Regions from separate parts of the Gemella sp. 27098_8_149 genome, predicted to be linked through region 3. Evidence: predicted binding sites of a transcription regulator. Region 3 holds the regulator's gene; each other region holds the start of a gene.

What was found. Region 3 encodes CtsR, which represses protease genes until heat stress. Its sites were predicted from a motif close to ATGGTCAATAAAGGTCAAACA; they were not measured.
Positions count from the first base shown of each region.
Region 1: clpB (ATP-dependent chaperone ClpB) is a predicted target of CtsR. The motif match lies at 2,610-2,630, and genes of this name have one in related genera.
Region 2: clpP (ATP-dependent Clp endopeptidase proteolytic subunit ClpP) is a predicted target of CtsR. The motif match lies at 3,055-3,075, and genes of this name have one in related genera.

Region 1 covers NZ_JAPWCB010000001.1:187,953-193,190, reverse strand. Annotated here, with positions in the region: gene O3801_RS00915 (hypothetical protein) at 126-536, shown strand; gene O3801_RS00910 (type II TA system antitoxin MqsA family protein) at 589-1,584, shown strand; gene O3801_RS00905 (hypothetical protein) at 2,146-2,337, shown strand; gene clpB (ATP-dependent chaperone ClpB) at 2,820-5,238, shown strand, end outside.
Region 2 covers NZ_JAPWCB010000004.1:122,822-128,059, reverse strand. Annotated here, with positions in the region: gene pssA (CDP-diacylglycerol--serine O-phosphatidyltransferase) at 1-100, shown strand, start outside; gene O3801_RS03375 (alpha/beta fold hydrolase) at 177-941, opposite strand; gene O3801_RS03370 (peptidoglycan bridge formation glycyltransferase FemA/FemB family protein) at 1,078-2,328, shown strand; gene clpP (ATP-dependent Clp endopeptidase proteolytic subunit ClpP) at 2,370-3,017, opposite strand; gene O3801_RS03360 (YitT family protein) at 3,186-4,064, opposite strand; gene cysS (cysteine--tRNA ligase) at 4,313-5,238, shown strand, end outside.
Region 3 covers NZ_JAPWCB010000006.1:39,345-44,582, reverse strand. Annotated here, with positions in the region: gene radA (DNA repair protein RadA) at 1-565, opposite strand, end outside; gene O3801_RS04195 (ATP-dependent Clp protease ATP-binding subunit) at 568-3,042, opposite strand; gene O3801_RS04190 (CtsR family transcriptional regulator) at 3,047-3,568, opposite strand; gene O3801_RS04185 (nucleobase:cation symporter-2 family protein) at 3,777-5,045, opposite strand; purine riboswitch at 5,181-5,238, opposite strand, start outside.

The DNA of each region.
Region 1 (5,238 bases), on a different contig from region 3:
AGCGGTTTTTTATAACGAGAAACTAATAAGGATGATTTCCTCTGGAAAAAGTGCACTAATTGATACAATTTTAATTGACAAAAGTCATAATTTTAGTTATGATGATAGTATAAAGAGGTGATTATATGAATCCTAATTATAATCAAAATTATACAAAAGAAGATATAGAAAATATTCTATGTATAATAAAAGAATGTATAAAATATAATAAATACACGATTTCGTTTAATCAAAATAGGCAAGAAAATATCGCGTTTGTTAACGATTATAATATTAGAAGTGACAAGCAAAAAAGAATATTATTAAATATTAAAGTTGATGATTTTTGTCACTCTCTACAAAATACGAATGCTGGATATGAACATGAAGTGTTGTATGTTTTTGTCCCTAGAGTAAGTTTATTTAATATAGATGATGTAGAAGAAGTTGTAGATATTTATACAAAGTTTAATATTATTGATTATGGAGATACTAGTCGAACGATAGTGATTTCCTTTCATAAATGCAATAAAAAGATAGATTATGCATTTAAGTAATTTAAATATATAAAAGATGTATAATATATGGAATATGTGAGGTAGTTTGGATATGGTTTTTGAAAAAGTTTTTTGTGAGAATTGTAGAAATGATGTTGAGTATAATGTTATTGAAGAACAAATGATAGGAACTATAAAGGGTGAGACTTATACTTACACTGGTAAAGTTGCTAAATGTAAAGAATGTAAATCTGATATCTTTGTGAATAGTATAAATGATTATAATCTTAAGGCTTTATATGATGTATATAGAGAAAAGAACGGTATCATCTCTTTAGAGAAAGTATTAGGAATATGTGAAAAGTATAATATATCTAAGCGTCCATTGTCATTGTTATTAGGATGGGGTGAACAAACTTATTCACGTTACTGTAATGGGGATATTCCTAGTAAACAGTATTCTGATATACTAAATAAAATTTACGAAAGTCCAGTATTTTATAGTGAAATTTTAGAAAATAATAAAGAAAAATTATCTTCAGAAATAGCGTATAAAAAAAGTAAAAAAGCTGTTGATAAAATTCTTGAAGGGAATTTAAATGAAGAATCAAAAATAAATATGGTTATTAATTATATCTTAAATCGTTGTGGAGATATTACGCCTTTAGCGTTACAAAAATCATTGTATTATGTACAAGGATTTTATTATGCATTTAATGATAAATTCTTATTTGAAGAAGATTGCCAGGCGTGGGCACATGGTCCGGTATATCCCGAGGTCTATTTTAAATATAAACATTTTAAATTTGATCCTATTGAATCAAAAATAGAAGTTTCAGACACTATATTTACATCATCAGAATTAATAATTATAGAAAATGTAGTTAAACATTTTTGTTGCTATAGCGGAAAAGTATTAGAAAAATTTACACATTCTGAATATCCTTGGTTAGAAACTAGAGGGGAAATTCCAGAATTGGAATCATCTACTGAGATAATAAAAAAAGAATATATTGGAAAATATTTTAAAGACGTTAAAGAAAAATACAATATGATAAATCCTAATGATATAGAATCATATGCAAAAAAAATGTTTGACTGTATGTAAAATATTAGCCTACTAATTTGAAAATAGTGCCGCTTACTGATGGAGCGGGGTAGAAGTAATTCAGTTTGTAAATAGTACCGTTTGCTGATGGTACGGTATAAAAATAATTCAGTTTGAAAATTATGTTTAGATAAATATAAATTATCGTTGGGGATGGCTCGATAAAATTGATTTTTTAGAATCACGACTATTGAGCCACTCTTTTTTTATAAATCTGATTGACAAAACTTGATACATGTATTATATTATGAGGGAAGGATAAGAAAGGAGAACGCAAAGTGGTAAAATAATGGTATGTATTAATCAATTGTTTATGTTTGCTGAATGCAATCATAATTTTAAATATATAATAAAGAGAGAACCACTCTTATTTTACCGTTGAGCTAATTATTTATGAAAAAAGAATATAAATTAGGTAAAAGAAAATTAGAAATAGAAATTCGCAGAAGTACAAAAAAAGAATTTTTACAAAGTATCTTGGGAACTTGTATTATAGGAGTATCTATTTATTATTTTTTCTTTAATAAATAGTAAAAGTATATAATAATGGAGGAAACTAAAATGACTGAATCAAAAACGTCTGAAGCACAAAAGAAAGCAAGTAAAGCTTATTATGAGAAAAATAAAGAACGTGCTTTAATGAATAATAGAAGAACTGCTGCTAGAACATTTGTTAGACGCTATGCAACAAAAGAGGATATGGAGAATTTAATAGAAATTTTTAATAATGAGAATCCTAATGCAAAATTGTAGTTAATGTTTTAGTAAATCGTAAAATTATTGATTGTTTACTTTACAATAAAATATATAATCTATGCGTGATTTATTTCACGCTTTTTTTATTACTAAAAAAAGACACCTATGAAATCTCATAAGTGTCTTGCAGAGCAGAAATTAATCTCTCTGAGAAAGTTACCAGTAGAGCATATATTTTTATATCTCTAAGATAATATTAAGTATAATATATTGTTTAAAGCTTGTCAATATAAGGTTTGTGAGCTTTATTTATTTTTTTCAAAAAAACTATTGTCAAAAAAGGTCAAACATGCTATAATTTATTTAAGGTCAAAGAAGGTCAAAAAGATAAAACTTAAAATACTCCATAAAGCCTTTTAGTTTATTGAGTATTTAAGTGTATCTTTTGAAGATTGTATCTCGTGTTTTTATTATTAGAGATACTAGTCAAAGAATTATTATACCTCTTGATCTAATAATTTAATCAAAGGAGATTTACAATGGATATTAATAGTTTTACTAATAGTGTGAAAGAAATCTTAGCGAAATCTTCCGAATTTGCAACTGAGAAAAAAAGTCAAAGTATTACGAGTGAGATGTTCTTAAAAGCAGCTCTTACTGGTAGTAATTTATATAGTGATATTTTAGGAAGAGTAAATGTTGATAAGGTGAATTTAACTCATGAGTTAGATAATGAGATTGCGAAGGTAAATAGTGTAGAAGGTGATAATATCAATTACGCTAGTTACTTAAGTAATGATTTGAATGCTTTATTAATAGAAGCTAATAAATATAAAGAGAAATATGAAGATAAATTTATTTCGTGTGAACATATTGTTCTTGCGAGTTATTTGAAAAATAGTATAGTAAAAAAATATATCGATAAGGTGACTACGTTAAAAGATTTGGTAGCGGTTATCGATAATATCAGAGGAGGTAAAAAAGTTATGAACGAAAATCCAGAAAACAACTACGAAGTTCTTGAGAAATATGGTCGTGATCTTGTAGAAGCTGCACGTAGTGGTAAAATTGATCCTGTAATAGGACGTGATGAAGAAATAAGAAATGTAATTAGAATTTTATCAAGAAAAACAAAAAATAATCCAGTGTTGATAGGGGAACCTGGGGTAGGTAAAACTGCGATTGTTGAAGCACTGGCTCAACGTATTGTGCGTGGTGACGTACCTGAAAGTCTTAAAGACAAAACTGTATTCGAACTTGATCTTACTAGTTTAGTCGCAGGAGCTAAATATCGTGGTGAGTTCGAAGAACGACTAAAAGCTGTATTAAAAGAAGTTAAAGAACAAGAAGGAAAAATCATTCTATTCATCGATGAAATTCACATGCTTGTTGGTGCTGGTAAAACTGATGGAGCAATGGATGCTGGTAATATCTTAAAACCAATGCTTGCTCGTGGTGAACTACACTGTATCGGTGCTACAACTCTTAATGAATATCGTCAATATATCGAAAAAGATTCTGCATTAGAACGTCGTTTCCAAAAAGTTCTTGTTAAAGAGCCTACTGTAGAAGATACAATTTCAATTCTACGTGGTCTTAAAGAAAGATTCGAAGTTTACCACGGTGTGAAAATTTCTGACCGTGCGATTGTAGAAGCTGCTGAATTATCTAACAGATATATTACTGATAGATTTTTACCGGACAAAGCTATCGATCTAATCGACCAAGCTTGTGCAACTATTAAAACTGAAAACTCTTCTAACCCAGCTGAATTAGATACAATTAATCGTAAAGTTATGCAACTTGAAATAGAAGAAAAAGCCTTAAGTGGTGAAAATGATGATGTGTCTAAAAGACGTTTAGAAAACTTAAAAGAAGAGTTAGCTAATCTAAAAGAAGAACAAAATAAACTTCAATTACAAGTTGATAGTGAAAAAGAAAAATTATCAGCTGTTAAAAATCTTCGTGAAAAAATCGATAGAGTTAAAGTTGAGTTAGAACAAGCTCAAAATAGCTATGATTTAGAAAAAGCTTCTGAGTTACAATATTCTACTTTACCGAAATTAACTCAAGAGTTAGAAGAATTAGAAGAAAAATCTAAACATGAAGAATATAAACTTCTAAAACAAGAAGTTACTGAAGATGAGATTGGATTTATCGTAAGTCAAATGACTGGTATTCCTGTAACTCGTCTAGTAGAAACTGAGAAAGAAAAATTATTACACCTAGCTGACACTATTCACGAAAAAGTAATAGGTCAAGATGAAGCTGTAGAGAGTGTAACTAATGCAATCTTACGTTCTCGTGCGGGTATTGCTGACCCTAACAGACCGATCGGTAGCTTCCTATTCTTAGGTCCTACTGGGGTAGGTAAAACTGAGCTTGCTAAAGCATTAGCTCTTAACTTATTCGATGATGAACGTAACATCGTGCGTATCGATATGAGTGAATACATGGAAAAACACTCAGTTAGCCGTTTAATCGGTGCCCCTCCAGGATACATCGGTTATGAAGAAGGTGGACAACTTACTGAAAGTGTAAGACGTAATCCTTACAGTATTATCTTAATGGACGAAATTGAAAAAGCTCACCCAGATGTGTTCAATATCTTACTTCAACTTCTTGATGAAGGTACACTTACTGACTCTAAAGGTGTAGTAGTAGATTTCAAAAATACAATTATTATCATGACTTCTAACATCGGTTCATTAGAACTATTAGAAGAAGTAAAAGACGGTGTGATTTCTGAAGAAACTCGTAAAAATGTTACTAACCAACTTTATGGATACTTCAAACCAGAAATTCTTAACCGTATGGATGATATAATTATCTTCAAACCATTAACACAAGATAATATTAAAGGTATCGCTAATAAACTTCTTAACGAACTTGTTGCGCGTATCGCTAATAGAAATATTACTTTAACTTATACTGATAATATTTCTAGTTGGGTAGCGA
Region 2 (5,238 bases), on a different contig from region 3:
AGTAATCGCCCCTATAAAATTACCAAGTATTGCAATGTTAATACTATTGATATTATGTTCTTACTTAATGGTAAGTAATTTGAAAATAAAAAAAATATAGAAAAAATGTTCAGATATTAATCTGGACATTCTTTTTTTATATTCAAATATTTATTAATTACATATTCAAGCTTTATTCACACTAAGCAACTGACTATAACCTCAGTCAACCCCTCTGGATTTTCCCAAGCCATTGAGTGACCTGCATTTTTTACCGTTTTTACATTTACACCATGTTTAGGTAATTCTTCCAGGTCATCACTCGGAAGACTATTTTCCCCAAATATAAAAAATTTTGGGATATCAAACTCATATAACATACTTCTCCATGATTTTTCTCTCTGTAATACTGCATCACGAGAAATTTGATAAACTGCTTTAGGTAACCAATTCTTCAATGTTGCAGCCCACATTGTATTCATTCCACCTTCACAATACTTTATTAGTGTCATAATACTTTTTTCGTAATTATCTTCCTTATACTGTGCTATCGCCCAACTAATCTGACCTTTTGTAGAGGGATCTAAGTTTGGTTCTGTTAAAATCAATCTCTCAATTCTGTCTTTACACCTTGCACACAACTCAATAGCAATAGAACCACCTAAACTATGACCAAATAAGATAACTTTATTCAAACCTAAATCTTCCAAAAACTCCGCTAGATATTTCGCATGTTCTTTAACCTCATATGAAAAATCTAGAGGTTTGTCACTATATCCAGCTCCTAATAAGTCTATAAGTACCCTCCTATGGCCTTTAAATTCCTCACTATTAAAAATTTCTACATAATCAAATGATCCAGCGCATCCTAATCCATGAATAACTACTATAGGTGTACCACTTCCCTCAAAATCATTATACCTTATCTTGTATTTTTCATTCCTTATTGTGTATTCTCTCATTAAAACCTTACTCCATATAGTTACTTTACTTAATTATATCACTTATTATTAGTATATTACTTTTTTTTTTTTAATTTTTGTTATATAATTTTATAAGTAATTTTGAATAGTAACAAACTAAAAAGGAGATTTCATAATGATATTTACTGAAATTAGTAGTGAAGAACTTCAACAATTTCAAAAAGAAAATAACCACAGATATTATTTCTCGCAATCTGCAGAATATAATATTATGGCCAATAATAACAACTTAAAAACTGAAATTTTAGCCGTAAAAGAAAATAATAAAATACTAGCTTACGGTATTTTCATTTATTTCCAATATAAAAAATACTTTTACAAAGTAACTGCACAATACGGACCTATTATGGACTACTCAAATACTGAGTTAGTTAGTTTCTACTTTGAACAACTAAAAAAATACTTTGCAAAAAATCTAAGAGTATTATGTGTACGTGTAAATCCATTTGTAAATGAAAAAATCTATAATGATGTTGAATTTGTAGAAGAGAACGAAGTAGCAGTTAAAACTAATAGAATTCTAAATGATTTAAATTATCACGCTATGAACGAAGATTTATTTACAAATCCTACACTAGCTTCTCGTTGTGTTTTCTCTAAATCACTAGACGAAAATATTACTGAAAGTAACTTATTAAAAAATATTTCACAAATCGCCCGTTATACTATTAACAGAACGATGAAAGAAGGAGTTCAGGTTCGCGAAATTGATATATTCAATGAAGAAGATGCTAGAATCTTCGATGAAATCAATCGTGATACAGAGGATAGAATTGATTTTGAAATCCGAGACAATACTTATTTCAAATCATTAAAAAATAATATCGGAGATAAAACTCACTACCTTGTTTCATATATTGATTGTGATCAATTCGTTGAAACTACAACTAACACAATTGCAAATCTTGAAAAAGAACGAGACGATTTAAAAGAAAAATTAGAACAAGGAAAAGTAAATGCCAAAAAAGCAACTAACCGTCTAAAAGAATTTGATGAAAACATTGCTATTTGGTATAAAAAAATTGATAAAATAAAAGAACTTAAAGCTGAAAATGGAAATGTTATTAACCTTTCATGTGCTACTTTTATAGAATCTGGTCAAGATTTAATTTACTTCACAAGTGGTGCAATGAGAAAATTCCATCGTTATGAAGGACCATATGCAATCCTATTCCATATGATGAAATATGCAATTAACAATAACTTCAAATATTTCAACTTCTTTGGTACTTCAAAAGATTTTCATTCTGAAGATGCTACTGACTATGGTGTACTACAGTTCAAACGTAACTTCAATGGGAATATTGAGTACTTTATGGATAACTATGAAATTAGAAATGCTATTGGTAAAGTTTGGAAAATATAATAAAAAAGGAATTGAGATTTAACTCAATTCCTTTTTTATATCTATTCTGACTTTTTAGCAGCTTTTTTCGTAGCTTTTTTTTGTCTTTCTTTTTTCTGTGGTTTGTTATTTTCTGGATACATTACTTTATCTACTAATCCATACTCACACGCTTCTTCTGCTGTTAAATAATTATCACGTTCTGTATCACGTTCAATAGTTTTAATAGTTTGACCAGTTCTATCTGCTAAGATTTTGTTTATTTTTTCTCTTGTTCTTAGAATGTGTCTAGCTGCAATTTCTATTTCTGTTGCTTGACCTTGTGCACCACCTAATGGTTGGTGAATCATAACTTCTGCATTTGGAAGAGCGTATCGTTTACCGATAGTCCCAGCTGCAAGTAAGAATGCACCCATACTAGCTGCCATCCCCATACAAATAGTAACAACATCACATTTAATATGTTGCATTGTATCATAAATTGCAAAACCAGCTGTCACACTTCCACCTGGTGAATTAATATAGAAATAAATATCTTTTTCACTATCTTGTGCTTCTAAAAATAAAAGCTGACTTGTTATTGAGTTTGCTACTTGATCATTTACATCAGAACCAAGAATAATAATTCTATCTTTTAATAATCTTGAATAAATATCGTATGCTCTTTCCCCTTGAGAAGTTTGCTCTATTACTGTAGGAATTAAATTCATTTTCTTACCTCCTAATTTTCGTTTTCACTAGATATTATATATCAAAAATGGTCAATTAGCAACTTTTTTCCCTTTCTAACCTTTCTTCATTTTCTCCAAAAATATTGTACTATCTATAAATAAATACGACTCAAAAAACTATGTTTTTAAGTCGTACTATCCACGTTACTATAATCTATAAGAATGTTCTTTGAAGTTACCTACTATTGTATTTACAGCACTTACAGTAATAAATGCTTCTGGACAATTTTTAGCAACTAATTTACGGAGTAGATGCATTTCATTTTGTTGAATGACTAAAATTATCATTCGTTTTTTCTCATGTGAATAACCACCCTCTACATCCATTATTGTAGATCCTCTATGTAAAGTATTATTTATTACCTCAACCATTCTTTCTGGATTACTACATATAATTGTACATTGAATATATGCTGAAAAGAATTTTTGAACACCTTTCATCGTTTGGTTACGTACAAAACTCATAACAAGTGCGTACATCACATATTTTATATCAAAAAAGATCCATACAATCGTATATATTGTAATGTCTTGAATTAGAAATACAGTTGGTAGGTTATAATTAAACTGTGATGAAAGGAATTTTCCTGTTATGTCTGTTCCTCCAGTTGAAGCTCCTGCTACTAAAAGGCAGCACATCGCTAATCCTGAAATGATACCACAGAAAATTGCCGCAACGAGAGAATCTCCTAGATTTACTGGTGGTATAATTTTTGGTAAATTATTTATTAGAAACGATGATACACTTATCACAATTCCTGTCAGAATTACGAACTTACGGCCAATATATCTAAATCCTAAATAAAATAACGGTACATTTAGAACAAACTGTGCAGTACCAATTTTTACTCCTGTTAGTTTATTTATTACCAAGCTTAATCCTAAGGCACCACCTGCTCCAATATTATTTACCGGTATTAATAATCCAGCATATATTGAAAATAAAATTGTTCCAAGTACTATTAAAAAAACATTTTTCGACTGTTTATGTTGATCAGTCGTATAAATCGTATCTGATAATTTCATGATATCCTTATCCTTTATTTTTATCCTGTATATATTTTAATACAAATCAATATTTAAAACAATTAAAAATTGATTATCTTTCACAAAACATTAAGAAATAATTCATTTTATAGGCATTTTGTGTTAAAATTTAAGTAATAGACTTTTTTAGTTATTATGATATTGAAGAATTTTGGGAGTTGTTTTTTAGATAATTTATGCAGTAATAATTTTCTATTTGCAATTCTCCCTTTTAAAAGGAGCTATATATGATTAAACTCTATAATACATTGACAAAACAAAAAGAAATTTTAAAAACAATTGAAGAAAATAAAGTGAGAATGTATGTTTGTGGACCTACTGTTTACAATTATATTCACATTGGTAATGCACGTCCTATTATCGTTTTTGACGTTGTCCGTAAATATTTAGAACACAGTGGTTACGAAGTAGATTTTATCTCTAACTTTACAGATGTTGATGATAAAATTATTAAGGCTAGTAATGAAGAAGGCATTTCTACAAGTGAATTAACTGACAAGTACATTAATGCCTTCTTTAAAGATTATGATGCACTTGGATGTAAGAGAGCAACGAAAAACCCTCGTGTTACTGAATACATGCAAGAAATAATTAACTTCATCGCAAAACTTGTTGAGGAAGGTTATGCATATGAAGCAAACGGTGATGTTTATTTCAGAACACGTAAAAAAGAAGATTACGGAAAATTAAGTAATCAATCTATCGATGACCTAATTAGCGGTGCTCGTATTGAAGTTGGTGAACATAAAGAAGATCCTCTAGATTTCGCACTGTGGAAAAAAGCTAAACCAGGTGAAGTAAAATGGGATAGCCCATTTGGTGAAGGCCGTCCAGGTTGGCATATTGAGTGTTCAGTAATGGCAAAAGAAACTCTAGGTGATACTATCGACATCCACGCTGGTGGACAAGACTTAACATTCCCTCACCACGAGAATGAAATTGCACAGTCTGAATGTCACAACCATGCCCCATTTAGTAATTATTGGATGCACAATGCATTTATTAATATTGATAATGTCAAAATGAGTAAAAGCTTAGGGAATTTCCGCTTAGTAAAAGATATTATTGCTGAAATCGATCCAATGGTACTTCGCTTATTCATGTTAACAGTTCACTACAGAACTCCAATTAACTACACATTAGAAAACATTGA
Region 3 (5,238 bases):
CTGGTGAATTCTCTAAATTAGGATTGTAAATTGTTTGAATAGAGTCAATAACTAAAAACTGTGGTTTAATTTTCTTAACAACTTGATAAATTAAGTTTAAGTCTGTTTGTGCATAAACAAAAAGTTCATCAGTATTATTTTTCAATCTGTCAGCTCTTATTTTAACTTGTCTTACTGACTCTTCTCCAGTTACATATAGAACATCATGTTCTTTTGCTAAATATGCTGATATTTGAAGAAGTAAAGTGGATTTACCAATACCCGGATCTCCACCTAAAAGTACCAAAGATCCACCTACAACTCCACCACCTAGAACCCTATTTAATTCACTGCTATCAGTAAGAGTTCGAGGTACGTCCTGTGTAGAAACTGATTTTAATTTCCCAGCTTCTACACGTTCTGTATCGTTTGTCTTTACCTCAAATTCTGTATGTTTTGTAGCTTTTTTAGCTTCAACGACTTCTTCCATTGATGCCCACTTTTTACAATTCGGACATCTTCCCATATATTTTAAACTCTGGTAACCACAGGCATTACATTCATACTTAACATTTACCTTTGCCATAACTACCTCTTAGTCTTCTTTACAACAAAACTATCTTTTTTATAATCAATATTGATTGTGCCAGTTAATTCAGGATTTTGCAATAATTCTTCACTTAACAAGTCTTCAATATTTTTTTGAATACTTCGTTTTAATGGGCGAGCACCGTATTCTTTAATACTTCCATCTTCAACAATCTTAGCCATTGCTTTTTTCGTAAGTTTAATAGTAATGTCTCTATCTTCTAATCTCTTAGATAAACCATCTATTAATAATTCTGAAATTTTTTCTAACTCTTCTTTTTCAAGAGTTTTGAAAACAATAATATCATCTATTCTATTTAAGAATTCTGGACGATATTGTTTTTTCAATGCTTCCATCATAGTGTTTTGAACATTTTTATAATCATTCTTAATTGAATCACTACCTCCAAAACCTACGAATTTTTGATCGTTAAGCTCACTTACTCCGACATTCGAAGTCATTATTATAATCGTGTTTTTAAAATCTACCACACGACCAACAGCATCTGTTAAACGACCATCATCTAACACTTGAAGTAGGATATTAAAGATTGATGGGTGTGCTTTTTCAATCTCATCAAATAATATTACAGAGTATGGTTTTTGACGAACTTGTTCTGATAGTTGTCCTGCTTCTTCATGACCAACATACCCTGGAGGCGCTCCAACTAATCTACTGATTGAATGTGGTTCCATATACTCACTCATATCAATACGAATCATATTATCTTCTGAGCTAAATAAAGCTTCTGATAAACTTTTTGCAAGTTCTGTTTTACCTACTCCAGTAGGTCCTAAGAAGATGAAACTTCCAATCGGTCTATTCGGTGCTTTAAATCCACTTCTTGCTCTTCTAACTGCCTTGGCTAAGCTCACTACCGCTTCGTCTTGTCCAATAACACGTTTATGTAGAATTTCTTCTAATTTTAATAGTCTTTCGCTTTCAGTTTCTGTTAATTTTGTAACAGGAACACCTGTCCAAGCAGCAAGAACTTCTGCTATATGATCAGCAGTAATCTTTATTTTATCTTTAGATAAACTATCTTGCCAAGATATTTTAAATTCTTCAATCTTACTAATTATCTTATTAACTTCATCGCGTTTCTTAGCAGCTATTTCAAATTCTTGGTTTATTACAGCTCTATCTTTTTCTTTATTTAAACGACTTAGTTCATCTTCGTATTCTTTTAATTTTTCTGGTGATTTATAATATCTTAGTTTAACTTTTGAACATGCTTCATCAATTAAATCAATTGCTTTATCTGGTAAACATCTATCTGTTATATACGTAGTACTTAATTTAACCGCTGAATCAATAGCTTCATCTAAAATTTCTACATCATGATGTTCTTCATACTTATGACGCAAACCTTCAAGAATTTTAATAGAATCTTCAGTACTTGGTTCTTCTACTTTAATTGGTTGGAAACGACGCTCTAATGCAGCATCTTTTTCAAAATATTTTCTATATTCCTCAGTAGTTGTAGCACCTATACATTGAATTAAACCACGAGACAAGGCAGGTTTAAGAATATTTGATGCATCCGCACTCCCTTCACTTCCACCTGCACCAATTATAGTATGAATTTCATCTATAAATAGTATAATGTCACCTGCATCTTCAATTTCAGAAATAATATTTTTTAATCTTTCCTCAAATTCACCACGATACTTAGTTCCAGCAAGCAATGTTCCCATATCGAGTACCATTACTCTTTTACCAAGAAGATTACTAGGAACATTTTGAGAAACAATTCGCTCTGCCAATCCTTCTACTATAGCTGTTTTCCCTACTCCAGGCTCACCTATCAACACCGGATTGTTTTTAGTTCGTCTATTTAAAATTTCAATCATGCGTGTAATTTCTTTATCACGAGCTAATACAGGATCTAATTTATTGTTAAAAGCATCTTTTGTTAAATCTTTTGCTAAAGAATTTAGTGTTTTAGTTTTCGCTGAACTATTATCTGATCCAGATATTTTCTTAAATCCTTCATATAATTTAGATACAAGAGCAAGATTTTTCTTCACTAAATCCAATAACTCATCAACTATCACATCTACATTTACCCCTAGTTTATCAGTTAATAAACGTACTGCTGTTCCTGTTTCTTCTTCAAGTAGTGATAATAATAAGTGCTCACTTGTAACAACAAAACTAGAAGTATCATCAGCATATCTTTGACTATTTTCTATCGTTCTAACAGCTCCGTTAGTATAATCAATCTTCATTAGAACATTACGATAAAAATCTGTCCCTTCTAGTTCTGCTTCATAAAAATCCACTACACTTTTTCTAAAATCATCGTAGTAGACACCATGCCTGTTAAGAATTTTACATGATATTGTATTTTGCATACTTAACATAGCCAATAATAAATGTTCTGTTCCTACAGCTTTAACTCCAAAATCATTCGCTTCTTCTTTTGCTGTTGTTAATACCATAAGGGCCGTTTCATTAAATCTTATATACATAACATCATCCCCTCTTATTATACTTAATATTTGTTAAGAATCTGATTGTCAAATCCTTAATATTTGATTTTGTTTTATTAATCATTTCTTCTGCACTATTTTCATCTATATGATCTAAAAACTGATTATGAACGGATGAAATAACTTCTATACTATCAATAAAATGATTATAATCAAATTTATTAATGTATTCTTTTTCAAGTAGTATTTTAGCTAGTCGCATAGCTTCTTCTACTTCTATAATTTCATTATCTACAGTTTCGATCAAGTAATCTATATAATCTTTATTTGTGTGGAGAGTTATTTTTGTGATTCTTATGAATCCACCTCCACCTCGTTTACTCTCAATAATAAATCCATGCTCTGGTGTAAATCTCGTTTTTATTACATAATTTAATTGAGATGGTACACAGTCAAATTTTTGTGCGACATTACTTCTTTTTATAATTATATGATCTTCTGTAGCTTCTTTGAACAAATTCATAATATATTGTTCAAGTATATCAGTCATATTACTATTATTCATAAGAGCACCTCCTTTATTGACTAAAATTGACCTTTATTAAATTATACTACATATGGGTTATTTTGTATACAAAAAACATTGATTTTTAGGCATATATAAATAAAAAAGAACGACTCAAAAATCATGATTTTAAAAAATCTTTTCTTCTTGAGTCATCCTATATAATTCTCTTTTTCAATAAAAGTATTTAGATTAAAAATACTTAGTTCTATTGATTAATTTTATTTAATTTTGATTTTCTATTAAAGATTAAATTCATTACAATTGCAACAATTGTACCTAGTACAATACCACTATCAGTAAACATACGAACAAAGCTTGGTAATTGAGCAAATGCTGTAGGTACAGTAGTTACTCCAAGACCTAAACCTACAGAACAAGCAATTATCATAAGATTTTCTTGTTTAGCAAAGTCTGTATTTCCTAACATTTTCACACCATATGCAAGTACCATACCAAACATACTAATCATCGCCCCACCTAAAACTGGTTGCGGTACGATTGTAGCAAGAGCACCAATTTTTGGAATTGATCCAAATACTAAAAGTAAAAGTACCATTACATACATTACTTTTTTGCTTTTTACTCCAGAAATTTGCACAAGACCAACATTTTGAGAATAAGTAGTATACGGGAAGGCGTTCACTAATGATCCTATCATAACCGCTAATCCTTCCGCTAAATATCCTCTTCTTAAATCAGGCTCTTTAACCTCTTGATTACAAATATTTCCTAGGGCATAATATACACCAGTAGATTCAATCATACTAACTATCCCAACTATAACAAATGTTAAAATTGCACTCATATTAAATTCGAAACCATTAAACTTAAATGGAGTTGGATGTTGAAACCACCCTGCTTGCGAAACTTCTGTTAAACTAACCATCCCCATAAAGCTAGCAATAATAGTTCCTGACACTAAACCTAGTAAAATTGCAATTGATTGAATAAATCCAGTAGTAAATTTATAAATTACTAAGATAATTGCAAGTGTAATACACGCTAATAAAATATTTTTTGGATTCCCAAAATCTTTTGATCCTTGTCCGCCTGCAATATAATTCATCGCAACCGGAACTAACGTTATACCGATAATCGTTACAACACTACCTGTAACAACTGGTGGGAATAACTTTGCGACCTTAGCAAAAAATGGCGCTATCACAACTACAACTAAACCTGAAACAAAAATTGCTCCATACATTGTTGGTAATCCTGAGCTATTTCCTATAGCTATCATCGGTGCAACTGCTGTAAAAGTACATCCAAGAACAACAGGCAAACCAATTCCTGTAAATTTACCCTTATACACTTGTAAGAATGTTGCCACTCCACACATAAAAATATCAACTGACACTAAATAAGTAGTTTGCTCTGCTGAAAGACCAAGACCTCCAGCAACAATTATCGGAACAATTACCGCTCCAGCGTACATTGCTAGTACGTGCTGTAAACTTAAAATAAAAGTTTTCAAGATTCTTTTCTCCTTAGTTATATATTATTTTGACAAATATAACTATATAAATACAAAAAATCACCTATAATTACTTATAGGCGATTTAAAATTCTACTACAAATAGTTACTTTAAAAATTAATTCAAAGTAATAACATTATAATAAGAATGCCCATAGTCATCAAATTTACGGTCTGATGGTAGAAACTTGCA